4 regions of the Lysinibacillus sp. FSL W7-1291 genome follow, and region 1 is predicted to be linked to each of the others. Evidence: predicted binding sites of a transcription regulator. Region 1 holds the regulator's gene; each other region holds the start of a gene.
The links. The regulator LexA, encoded in region 1, represses DNA repair genes until DNA is damaged. The targets are predictions, from matches to a motif close to CGAACATATGTTCG.

Region 1 (3,217 bases):
AGAAAAACACCTATTCCTTTTGGACCTTCTATTGCATTAGCCGCTATCATTGTCTATTTTTATGGGGATTCATTAATCGATTGGTATTTAGGTTTTTGGTAATTGTTCAATCTTCAAGCATATGGAGGGAAGCAAGTGAAACCGATTATTGGCATTACAGCCTTTGTGGAAGATGATTTATCCTCTCGATTAAATGCTGCTTACAGTAAAAGTATCATTGATGCAGGTGGGATTCCGCTTATTATTCCACTTGGCGTAGAGGAGGATGCCACACAAATTCTATCCCTTACAGATGGTTTATTGTTATCTGGAGGCTATGACGTGCATCCATTTCTGTATGGGGCAGAGCCTGCACCAAAACTAGGGAAAATTCATCCAGCAAGAGATACGGTAGAGTTAGCATTAATTGAAGCGGCATTCACACGAAAGATGCCTATTTTGGGTATTTGCCGAGGCATTCAAATACTAAATGTAGCACTAGGTGGTACTTTATTTCAGGATATTGATAGTGACCATTTTAGTACTAAGCTGCTCAAGCATGTACAGCAATCTGCTCGAGCTGTAGCTACTCATTATGTACAAATTATGGAGGAGAATTTATTAGCGACCATTTTACAACAAGAGAAAATAGCGGTAAATTCATTTCATCATCAGGCAGTTAATGTATTAGCAGAGAAATTAAAAGTAGCAGCAAAATCGAGTGATGGCATTATCGAAGCAGTTGTTCATGAAGAGTTGCCATTTTGCTTGGCTGTTCAGTGGCATCCCGAGGAACTAGCTATAGCAGGAGATGAGCCTGCACAAAAATTATTTTCAGCCTTTGTTGAAGCTAGCTTAAAATTCAAAAAGGAAGCGTAGCAGGGGGACTGTACAAAGAATCCAACCATATATGGATTCTTTTTTTGCGTAAAAAAGAGGATACATGCTCTTAGAAGGAACACATAATCCTCAAAACCTACTTTAAATGATTAATGTACACGACGATATAGTCCTACAACTTGTCCTAAAATAGAAACTTGATCGACGATAATAGGCTCCATAGATGAGTTTTCAGGCTGTAAACGGAAATGATTTTTTTCCTTGAAGAAACGTTTGACCGTTGCTTCATCCTCTGCTGTCATGGCTACAACAATATCTCCGTTATTAGCTGTTGCCTTTTGCTTCACAATAACTAAATCGCCGTCTAAAATTCCTGCTTCAATCATAGATTCCCCCATAATCTCTAGCATGAATAACTGATCCTCGCTTGTGCCATACGTATCTGGTAATGGGAAATATTCTTCAATGTTTTCAATAGCAGTAATTGGGGAACCAGCAGTTACCTTCCCCACAAGTGGTACATGAATGACTTGCTGCTTTTGAATAGACTCTTCAGGCTCTAAAATTTCAATTGCACGTGGCTTTGTTGGATCTCGACGAATAAAGCCCTTTTGTTCTAATCGAGCTAAATGACCATGAACAGTTGAACTTGAAGCAAGTCCGACTGCTTCCCCGATTTCACGTACTGATGGTGGATATCCCTTAGCTCGTACCTCTTCTTTAATAAAAGCCAAAATGTCCTCTTGTCTTTTCGAAACTTTTTTCATGAGTGCTCACCTCTTTTTTCTAATATCATTCTTCTTATTTGATAGTATAACAGAATGCGAACATGTATGCAAACATAGGTTCGAAAAGTGTTTGACAAAAACGTTTGTTCGCTTTATTATGAGAACATACATTCCGAACAAACATTCTAGAAAAGGGGTTGTAACTATGACATGGTTAAAGAAAAATACACATATCTCCATTTTATTAGGAGCTTGTCTATTATTTGCAGGATACCTTTACATCACTGATCCAGGAGATGTTAATTACGCAGAAATTCAAATTGAACATGGGGATAGCTTGTGGTCGTTAGCAGAGCAATACCGTGGTAAGATGAGTACAGATGATTGGATTAAGCTGGTCAAAACAGAAAATGAATTAGCAGATATTAAAATTGTGGCAGGAAAGTCTCTAGTTATTCCTGTATTGGGTGATCAAGCCAATCCCATCCATACTATCGAAATTGCGAGAACTGAACAATGATGAATAAACAAATGTCGGCTGTTGTCTATTGCCGTGTAAGTACTGAAAAAGAAACACAAAGCTCCTCATTAGAGCGCCAACAGGAAGAGTTGCTGCGCTACGCTAGAGAGCAAGGCTATGAGGTAAAGGGTGTATTTAAGGATAAGCATAGCGGCTATGATGTGGAACGCGATGGCTTGCTTGAAATGCTTGATTTCATTAAAGAAAAGGGAATTAATGCCCTTTTTGTACAAGATGAAACACGATTAGGACGTGGGAACGCAAGGATGGCTGTGTTGCATTTATTGCAAAAATCAGCAACAGATGTTTTTTCCATGCGCGATGCAGGACCCGTTCAACTAAATGAAATGGACACGATGCTGCTTGAGATTTTAGCAATCGTGGAGGAGTATCAACGAAGAATCCATAATGCTAAAATACGTCGAGGCATGCGACGCGCTGTAGAAAATGGCTATCGTCCTGAAAATAATTTATCGAACCGAGGGAATCCCTATGGGCAGGAGCGAAAGGATCTACCTGTAGATGAAATTGTCAAGCTACGCAAACGTGGATTTACCTTTGAGGAAATTTCGATCACGCTTCGAGGGTTGGGCTTTGAAGTAAGTAAAGCGACTGTTCATCGTCGCTTCCAAGAACATCAAGAAAGATTAGCAGGCAAATAATATCGCCTGCTAATCTTTTTTATTCACAGTAAAAAATGCTATTGATAGGAAGCCAAACTGTCGATGATGATGTTAGTAGGTAGTTGAAAAGGATACTCTTTATTTATTCGATCATAAAACATTATGCCATTTAAATGATCGATTTCATGTTGGACAACGATCGCCCCATAGCCCTGAAACGGCAGGATGAATTCTTGACCATCAATGTCATATGCTCTGACCTTAATACGCTCGTATCTTGGCACAAAACCATGGACAGGTCGATTAACCGACAGGCAGCCTTCTCCATCAGGTAAATAAATCATATTGAGGGAATGACTTATGATTTTGGGATTGATAAACACCATTTCATTATGATCAAATAGTACAGCAAACATTCGTTTGTCTACACCTATTTGATTTGCAGACAACCCAGTTCCAGGGCGAAGCTTATATTTTTTTGCTAGCGTTGGATCTTGGCTGTTTTTGAGATATTGCAGCATAGCTAA
Region 2 (3,217 bases), 530 kb from region 1:
AGGAATATCAAGCCCTTCACGCAAGAGATTAATACCGATGAGTACATCGTACGTTCCTTTACGTAGCTCACGAATAATCTCAATACGTTCTAGCGTTTTAATTTCGGAATGTAGGTACTCGACCTTTAAGCCCATTTCTTTCAAGTAGGCCGTTAAATCTTCTGACATTTTCTTCGTTAATGTTGTCACTAAAACCCGTTCATTTTGAGCAATTCGATCTTGAATTTCATCAATTAAATTATCGATTTGCCCTTCAATAGGTCGCACTTCAATTAACGGATCCAATAATCCAGTAGGTCGAATAATTTGCTCAACCATTTCCGGCGTATGCTCCAGCTCATAAGGGCCTGGTGTGGCTGATACATAAATGGCCTGATGCACTCGGCTTTCGTATTCTTCAAAACGTAGTGGACGGTTATCAAGTGCTGATGGCAAACGGAAACCATGTTCTACGAGTACACCTTTACGAGCTTGGTCACCATTGTACATACCACGAACCTGAGGAAGTGTTACGTGACTTTCATCTACTACAAGCAAAAAGTCATCTGGGAAGTAATCTAGCAATGTATATGGAGTGGCACCTGCTCCACGCAATGTTAAATGGCGTGAATAGTTTTCAATCCCTGAGCAAAAGCCCATTTCACGCATCATTTCTAAATCATAACGTGTCCGTTGCTCTAGGCGCTGTGCCTCCAGTAATTTATCCTCTGCACGTAGCAACGCAAGACGTTCCTCTAATTCTTTTTCAATGTTTTCAATCGCTTTTCGCATTTTCTCTTCTCGTGTAACGAAGTGGGATGCCGGGAATATAGCAACATGCTCTCGATCCGATAAAATTTCTCCAGTTAAGGCATCCACCTCTCGAATACGATCGATTTCATCACCGAAAAACTCCACTCGAATACAATGCTCGTCACGTGAGGCTGGGAAAATTTCCACTACATCTCCACGTACCCGAAATGTTCCCCGAGTAAAACTGACATCATTACGCTCGTATTGAACATCTACAAGTTTGCGCAGTAGCTGATTACGTTCAATTTCCATACCTGTGCGAATTGATACAACCATTTCTCGATATTCTTCAGGAGAACCTAAACCATAAATACAGGACACAGATGCAATAATGATGACATCATCACGCTCAAATAATGCAGAAGTAGCAGAGTGACGCAGCTTATCAATTTCATCGTTAATGCTGGAATCTTTTTCTATATAGGTATCTGTCTGCGGTACATAGGCTTCTGGTTGGTAGTAATCATAGTAGCTGACAAAATATTCAACAGCGTTATTCGGGAAGAACTCTTTAAACTCACTATATAACTGGCCAGCTAGTGTTTTATTATGTGCCATAATGAGTGTTGGTTTTTTAATTTGCTGGATGACATTAGAAATGGTAAACGTTTTACCTGTTCCCGTAGCACCAAGTAATGTTTGATGACGCTTGCCCGCTTTCACACCCTCCACTAATTCCGCAATTGCCTGTGGCTGATCCCCGTTAGGCTGATATGGCGCTTGTAAATCAAATGTTTGCACACATGTCCCCGTCCTTTCCTTCCAATTTGTACATATATTTTAGCATAGCAATATTAAAATTTCGAACATTTAACGAACGAATGTTTGTAAAAAATTTTTTATCCCTAAAATTTAAATGAATAACCGTGAAGCGAAGAATACTTATTACTCTCATAATAGCCGCTTCAACACGTTTTCAAGCTTAATCTATTCAATAGATTTCGATTCTTGAGTAGAAGTCATAATATTTTCAGTAGAGGGCTTCTGCTTTTGTGAGTGGGGTAACAGATTTTTGGCGTGGGTTGCATTCTTTTATGAGCCAGGGCTCTTGCTTTGAGAGCGGATTTACTCCTGAGCAGGAGTTCTTACTTTCTGAGCAACTCTCCCTCTTTTATAAGCGAAGACTCTCACTTTTTGAACGAGCAGCCCTCCTTCAATCAAAAAAATCCCGCTCTCCACTAGACATGGAGAGCGGGTTCGTTTAGTATGATTCATCCTCTGTTTGCTGCAAGGAATGTAGTTCGGCTGCGTATTGGTAAAATGCGTTTTCATCTTTTTCATCGAGTACTCTGTCTATCAGAACCATGAGCTGCTCTTGACGATGCATACGCTGGATACGATTTAAAAATAAATCTAAATAAATCTCGTTTAATAATTTCTCTGCCTCATCAACTTTTTTCGACTGACCCACGGCTTTTAGAAAATCTGTGTACGAATAATATTTATCCAACGATCTCACCTCGATCCTTTTCTAAATTATATGAAAATTGAAATTAAATTGCAATGCTTACGAATCGAAAATAACTTGGATTAGCTATTAATCTCGTGACATTTGCAGTGAATTCTCTAAGCATTTCATTCTTTTCTGAAGGGTTTTCAGCTACTTTGTCTATTTTTTGAAACTCCCCTTTTGTTCTACACTACCATTATCAACAGAAAAAGGAGGCTCTCTCTATATGACTAGCAATTTTGTCAATAGCTACTTAATTTCATTCAACACTTACTTGCTTCAACCTATTCAGCACAACTCCAAGGTTTTCACTCATGTTATCGATAAGCACAATGAACTGATCGTCACGCGTAAACCGATGCATGTGCTTCGAAAATCTTGTATCTCATTAGGTTCAACCTATGAAGCTGCAAAACTATCGGCTAAACGTTTCTTCGGCAATCAACACAAGCTACCAATCGTCGTGGCCTTTGACTACGGCTATCCCTGTATTTTTCTACCAACCTACTCCCCGAACTCCATTCATAATATATGGATTGGACTTCACGCGATTATCAATATTACACCAAGTCAGACGGGATGTGTTGTCACATTAAAAAATGGTAAAACAATTGAACTACCTATTCAATATGCCTCGATTAGTAAACAGTTTTTGAATGCATCGATGCTCTATAAATATTACATGAACGAGCGCAAGCAGCTTAGCCAAGATGCGCCATATCACCCTCCCTTTTAACTAGAAAATCCCCCAAGGACACCTCTTGGGGGATTTGTGTATTAGCCAATTTTCGAGCGTAAATAGGCATTAATAAACGGATCTAAATCGCCGTCCATCACTGCACCAACATTACCTGTTTCTTCATTCGTACGGTGATCCTTCACCATAGAGTATGGGTGGAATACATACGAACGAATTTGTGAGCCCCAGCCGATTTCCTTTTGCTCACCACGTATTTCATCTAGTTGCGCTTGCTG
Region 3 (3,217 bases), 150 kb from region 1:
GCGAAATTTATATGATATTTCTACCCTTTCAAAAGTTGGTGCCATCGCTAAAAAGCTAGGAATCACTTGGGGAGGCTATTGGCCGGTAGGTCAGTATGATGCGCCTCATTTTGAAATACCGACGACGTGGAAGATGCCTAATGGCTATAAATTAGAAGGACAAGTAGTAGTGCCGACAAGTAGTGCTGTAAAGGTACAACTTATTGTAGAAGGTACTCAAAAACCAACAGAAAAGGATGATGACACAATGAAATTCACAAACGAGACAACTAAAGCTGCTGTACGCGACTACCTCAAACAAGCAGTTGATAAAAAGCTAATTGATAAATCACACTTGGAAAAATTCGACGCTGGTACGTTAACTGGCGGAGATTTTGAAGGATTGAAAATTATCATTGCACAACGTATCGCTTAACAGCAGAAGCCTGTTACCTTAATTGGCAATGAGATTTTTTAACCACTTAATTGAATAACGGTTAAAGAACGGCTGGCGTAACCTGTGATTGGCGAATCTGATCCAGCACTAACTCCCACTATATCTCCCGCCGATAATGAAGCCTGAACAATGTAGGTTGAACTACTTCTATTTAGCACATTAAAGAAAGCTATTCCGTCTACAAAAATAGGTTGCCCATTAACTGTAATATTAACAGTGAAATACGGTTGATTTGGATCAGGTAATGCTGTTGCTTGTGCATTTATTGAAATAGTAATCTGATATACACCATTGTTTTGCACTACTAATTCATTGCCAGATGGACTTACTGTTACATTAGATAAAGGGCCAACTTCATGGAATGTAACTGGCGTCACTCCAGGTGGTAAAAGATCTAATGTATCTCCTCGCAGAGACCCATAACCTAATACGCCAGGAGTGACAGGTGCAACAGGCCCAGGAATAGCAACAATTTTAGGGAAGTAGTTCGCCTCACTTTTACAACAGCTTGTCTGTATATGTTTACTTAACACGTCTAGATTCCTCCTCTATGGTTTGTTTAGTATTATATTCTGATCTCTTAAAGTGATTTGGATTAATATCCATAAAATACAAACCGAAATAAATAGACCAAGACAGCTAAATGCCGTCTTGGTCTATTTTCATTTCTAATAATACTTGTTTACGTTCTAACATTAATTCCATGAACTCGTCTAAATCTTCCTCTAAGGCGTGGTTTCTTATAAAGCTACGTGCTCCAGATCGTGCGCTAAGGTATTTAGCACGTTCTTTATTCTTCGCTTGCCAACGCTTATTCGCCTCAGTCTGCGGATTCTTCTTCATTAAATCCTCCTTTTTTAATATAATACGATGATCTTTAAAAGGAAGTGCCTGGATTTTTCCATAATTTACATTTGATGAAACGCAAACGTTTGTTCTAATATGTATACAAACAAACGTTCTTACTTAGAATAAGTAAATAAAAAATTACGAGACGCAATGGGAGGAAACTACGATGAGAGAAAACTACGAAGGAATGCCAGATAGACCTATCATTTGCATCGATATGAAAAGTTTCTATGCCAGCTGTATCGCCATGCTCGAAGGGTTAGACATTTTAAAAGACCCAATAGCAGTCGTTGGTAACTTTAATCAACCTGGTAGTGTAGTACTTGCAGCATCCCCAGTAATGAAAGAACAATTCAAAATAAAAACAGGCAACAGACGTTACGAAATACCAAAGCACCCAGATATTAAGTTATTTGAGCCAAAAATGAGTTTCTTTATTCAAATGTCTATGACCATTACACAACTAATTGCTAATTATGTACCTGTGAATGCCATACATGTTTACAGTATAGATGAGAGTTTTGTGGATTTAACAGGGACAGAGAAGCTATGGGGTTCACCTGAGGAAACAGCTAAGGAAATACAGCAAGCCATACTTGACCAATTTAATGTACCTAGTGCTGTAGGTATGGGACCAAATATGTTGATGGCCAAATTAGCGCTTGATATTGAGGCAAAGAAAACTGGATTTGCTAAATGGACATATGAAGATATTCCCCAGAAGCTTTGGCCTGTTCGACCCCTTTCTGAAATGTGGGGAATCGGTAAGCAGATGGAGGCAAAGTTAAATGCAATGGGTATTCAAACGGTCGGTGGTTTAGCGAATGCTGATTTAGATGAATTAGAAAAGAAATTTGGCATAATGGGCAATCAACTCTATTACCACGCATGGGGAATAGATCTATCCAAATTAGGGGAGCCGTTAATAGCAAATGGAGCGTTAAGTTTTGGGAAGGGCCAAATGCTGATGAGGGATTATCACACACGTAAAGAAATCTCTGTAGTGCTCCTCGAAATGTGCGAAGATGTCATGAAACGTGCGAGGGATGCTGGATTTGTTGGGCGTACTATCAGTTTAGGCTTATCATACAGTCACAATGCAATGACTAAAGGGTTTCATCGTTCAAGGACTATCTCAAATCCGACAAATGAAACACTCGAAATATATAAAGTCTGCATTGAATTACTCGATGAACATTTTGCTGGTGAACCAGCTCGGCAACTATCTGTCCGTATATCCAACTTAGATCGAGAGCAAAGTATCCAATTAGATTTATTCGATGATCGAAAACCGCAACGGCAGCTGATTGGTCCAACGATGGACGCAATACGCAATCGTTTTGGTGCTACAGCTTTATTACGTGCTGTTTCGTTTACAGATGCAGGTACAGCTATCAGCCGTGATCGATTAGTTGGTGGGCATTTAGCATAAGTTGAATACTTCAATCATTTAAGTAATGAACAGGTGCTCGAATGAGGCCTGTTTTTTGTTCAAAAAAAGCCACTCGATTGAGTGACTGATTTATTGTGTTTCTCCATTAACATTAACTTGAGTTGCGTTCATAGCTCCTGTCATTCCTACTACATTACTGACACCTAAATCAGATGCAGCATATCCATCACCTGATAATGGTCCTAATGCTTCCACAGTATCACCTATACTCACATCAATTTCATATGGAGGGAAAACAGGAAGTACATAACCGTGGTCATTCTTAATTAATAGTGCGTTTTCCATATTTCCGAATAAGCCTTCTAATGATTTAACACCAACTACTTCACCTTCGAAATAATACTCCATACCTTTGAATTTCGATTCTGTTTTATCATAAAGCATTGCTCCAGGCTTTGCAGGATTTAATTATGCATTTTTTTCACGTATTGTCAAAGTGCTAGGTTTACTTGGCTCCGTTGCGGGTTTTGTATCTTCTT
Region 4 (3,217 bases), 1.1 Mb from region 1:
CGATTGTGACACGAATTAATGTCCGTGTCTCAGGGTTCATTGTCGTATCCCATAGCTGGTCAGCATTCATCTCACCAAGACCTTTATAGCGCTGCAATATGTAACCCTTTCCAACTTTCTGGATGGCCTTTTGTAAATCGTTTTCTGTCCAAGCATATTCAATCACTTCTTTTTTACCAGTACCTTTTGATACCTTATAAAGTGGTGGTAAAGCGATATAGACTTTGCCTCCTTCAATGAGTGGACGCATATAACGATAGAAGAACGTTAAGAGCAAGACTTGAATATGTGCCCCGTCCGTATCCGCATCCGTCATAATCACTACTTTATCGTAGGCTGAATCCTCCACAGCAAAATCCGTGCCAACACCTGCTCCAATCGCATGGATAATCGTTGATATTTCTTCGTTTTTCATAATGTCCTGTAGCTTGGCTTTTTCTGTGTTGATGACCTTACCGCGCAAAGGCAAAATCGCTTGGAATGTACGATCACGACCTTGTTTGGCAGAACCACCTGCAGAATCACCCTCAACTAAATACAACTCATTCTTGGCCGCATTGCGAGACTGAGCTGGTGTTAATTTGCCTGATAGAATCGTACTACCTTTTTTGCTTTTCTTGCCATTCCGAGCGTCCTCACGCGCTTTACGAGCCGCTTCTCTTACTTGCTGCGCACGGATTGCTTTACGTACAAGAGAAGCCGATAACTCTGCATTTTCCTCTAGCACATACAAAATTTGCTCAGACACTACGCTATCTACGGCAGAGCGAGCCTCACTTGTACCAAGCTTGCCCTTGGTTTGTCCTTCAAATTGTAATAAATGCTCTGGAATACGAACAGACACGATTGCTGCTAAACCCTCACGAATATCTGTCCCTTCAAGGTTTTTATCCTTGTCCTTTAGCAAGCCGATTTTTCTTGCATATTCATTAAATACACGCGTCAATGCCGCTTTTGCACCCGTTTCATGTGTGCCGCCATCACGAGTACGTACATTATTAACGAACGACAAAATCGTTTCTGAATAACCATCGTTATATTGGAAAGCGAATTCTACTTCAATATCATCTTGTATGCCTTCTACATATTTCACAGGATGAAGAACATCCTTTTCTTCATTCAAATACGCAACGAAAGCTTCAATGCCATTCTCATAAAAGAATACATCTTGTTTGCCTTCCTCGCGCTCATCGATTAATTCAATTTTTAAGCCCTTTAATAAAAAGGCTGATTCACGTAAACGTTCTGCTAACGTATCATAATTGAATTTTGTGACAGAAAAAATCGTTTCGTCTGGTAGGAAATGAACAAGTGTACCTGTTTGCTTCGTTTGCCCAATTTCTTCAAGTGTTGTGACAGGATGTCCACCATGCTCAAAGCGCTGACGATACTTTTTACCATCACGATGGATCGTCACCTCTAAAAATGTTGATAGTGCATTAACTACAGAGGAACCTACACCATGCAAGCCACCACTTGTTTTATAACCACCTTGTCCAAATTTACCACCTGCGTGTAGCACCGTAAAAATAATTTCAGGGGTAGGTTTACCCATTTTATGCATACCTGTTGGCATCCCACGGCCAAAGTCGCGCACACTCATACTTTGATCCTTATGAATTGTGACAATAATATGAGATCCAAAGCCGGCCAGTGCTTCATCCACCGCATTATCTACGATTTCATACACAAGGTGATGAAGTCCACGGCCATCCGTTGAACCGATATACATGCCAGGTCGTTTGCGTACCGCTTCTAATCCTTCTAATACTTGTATAGCGTCATCATTATAAACGCTAGTTGACTGTTTATTCGTCAAAAAATTCCCCTCCAAAAAACAAACACATGTTCTATTTATGTTCTCATCCTAATAATAATAGCATTTCCTGTCAATAGCTAGCGACAGGTCCATTAAATTTTTAAAATTTGCTCACAGTTTTGATCATCTTTATCAATAGTAAACATCTGCAACAGTTGCTTAAAATTGGTATTTAAGCAGGGCAGACTGCTACTAGTATCCATAAACGTTTGACGCATAGTAGCCGATTTAGTTTCAACATACATAGAATCTAGTTCAGTGTAAACGCTACAATGTTTATTACGGTTAAACTGGATAAAGTTAGACTTCTATTCTACCAAAGGAATGAAGGATTGACAAAATTGCCTTTTTGCCTATATTTTTATAAAGGCTTTTTTTCACTTTCTAGAATCTCATGTCTGAAAGCCTACCCCTTATTAATAGGTTTTCTTTTGTATTGAATTCAAGGCTCCTAATGAAATCTCCTTCATAACATTGTAGATTAGCAAGAAAAAGTGTAAAATACTTGTTACAAACTATTAGTACCAAGTGATGGACTATGAATGAAAGGAGTCCAGCTATGATCAATGGACTTATTATTTTATGTGCTTATCTAATCGGCTCTATACCTTCTGGATTATGGATAGGTAAAATTTTTTATAATACCGATATTCGTGAACACGGGAGCGGTAATCTTGGTGCAACCAACACATTCCGAACATTAGGGAAAAAAGCAGGTATTGTTGTAACCGTAATGGATGTGCTCAAAGGAACAGCTGCGGTTTTATTAGTAGCACTTCCCGTTTTCTCTGACAGCACACTGCATCCCTTATTACTTGGTCTTGTTGCCGTAATCGGTCATATGTTTCCGATCTTCGCCAATTTCCGTGGTGGAAAAGCAGTGGCAACATCCGCAGGTGTTTTATTAGGCTATTCGTGGCCACTCTTTGTCCTATTATTTATTACCTTTATTGTGACATTAAAAATCACAAAGATCGTCAGCCTAACATCGATGATAGCCGCTTTAGTAGCACTTATCTATGCAATCGTTTATTATTTTGTTACGGGTGACTTTGCATTAGGCATCTTGGTAGCCTTTTTATTTACCTTTATTATTTATCGTCACCGTGCCAATATTACACGTATTAAAAACGGCACTGAGCCAAAGGTAAAATGGCTTTAGGAAGAGAGGAGCATTCGAAATGAACATTGCATTGACAGATGAAGCACTCCAGTGGTTCAAACACGAAATGGAAGTAGAACCAGGTGATACGATTCGTTTTTATGCACGCTATGGTGGCTCTAGTCCTTTTCATGAAGGTTTTTCACTTGGCATGACTCGTGAAGAACCTATTGCTATAGGCGTACAGACAGTGGTTGATGATGTAACCTATTACATTGATGAGAAAGATCTCTGGT

Region 2: the regulator LexA is predicted to act here: its motif matches at 1,607-1,620, upstream of uvrB (excinuclease ABC subunit UvrB).
Region 3: the regulator LexA is predicted to act here: its motif matches at 1,362-1,375, upstream of NST76_RS06570 (UV damage repair protein UvrX).
Region 4: the regulator LexA is predicted to act here: its motif matches at 1,839-1,852, upstream of parE (DNA topoisomerase IV subunit B).

Annotation. Positions count from the first base shown of each region.
Region 1 is NZ_CP151994.1:1,222,986-1,226,202, forward strand. Features, by position in the region: gene NST76_RS05690 (A24 family peptidase) at 1-102, shown strand, start outside; gene NST76_RS05695 (gamma-glutamyl-gamma-aminobutyrate hydrolase family protein) at 136-858, shown strand; gene lexA (transcriptional repressor LexA) at 969-1,586, opposite strand; gene NST76_RS05705 (LysM peptidoglycan-binding domain-containing protein) at 1,753-2,067, shown strand; gene NST76_RS05710 (recombinase family protein) at 2,064-2,729, shown strand; gene def (peptide deformylase) at 2,768-3,217, opposite strand, start outside.
Region 2 is NZ_CP151994.1:697,525-700,741, reverse strand. Features, by position in the region: gene uvrB (excinuclease ABC subunit UvrB) at 1-1,533, opposite strand, end outside; gene NST76_RS03225 (IDEAL domain-containing protein) at 1,994-2,242, opposite strand; gene NST76_RS03220 (competence protein ComK) at 2,469-2,978, shown strand; one part of gene prfB (peptide chain release factor 2) at 3,020-3,217, opposite strand, start outside.
Region 3 is NZ_CP151994.1:1,371,222-1,374,438, forward strand. Features, by position in the region: gene NST76_RS06555 (M15 family metallopeptidase) at 1-415, shown strand, start outside; gene NST76_RS06560 (hypothetical protein) at 454-969, opposite strand; gene NST76_RS06565 (hypothetical protein) at 1,076-1,279, opposite strand; gene NST76_RS06570 (UV damage repair protein UvrX) at 1,452-2,717, shown strand; gene NST76_RS06575 (hypothetical protein) at 2,808-3,122, opposite strand; gene NST76_RS06580 (hypothetical protein) at 3,147-3,217, opposite strand, start outside.
Region 4 is NZ_CP151994.1:2,370,530-2,373,746, forward strand. Features, by position in the region: gene parE (DNA topoisomerase IV subunit B) at 1-1,819, opposite strand, end outside; gene plsY (glycerol-3-phosphate 1-O-acyltransferase PlsY) at 2,379-2,981, shown strand; gene NST76_RS11555 (HesB/YadR/YfhF family protein) at 3,001-3,217, shown strand, end outside.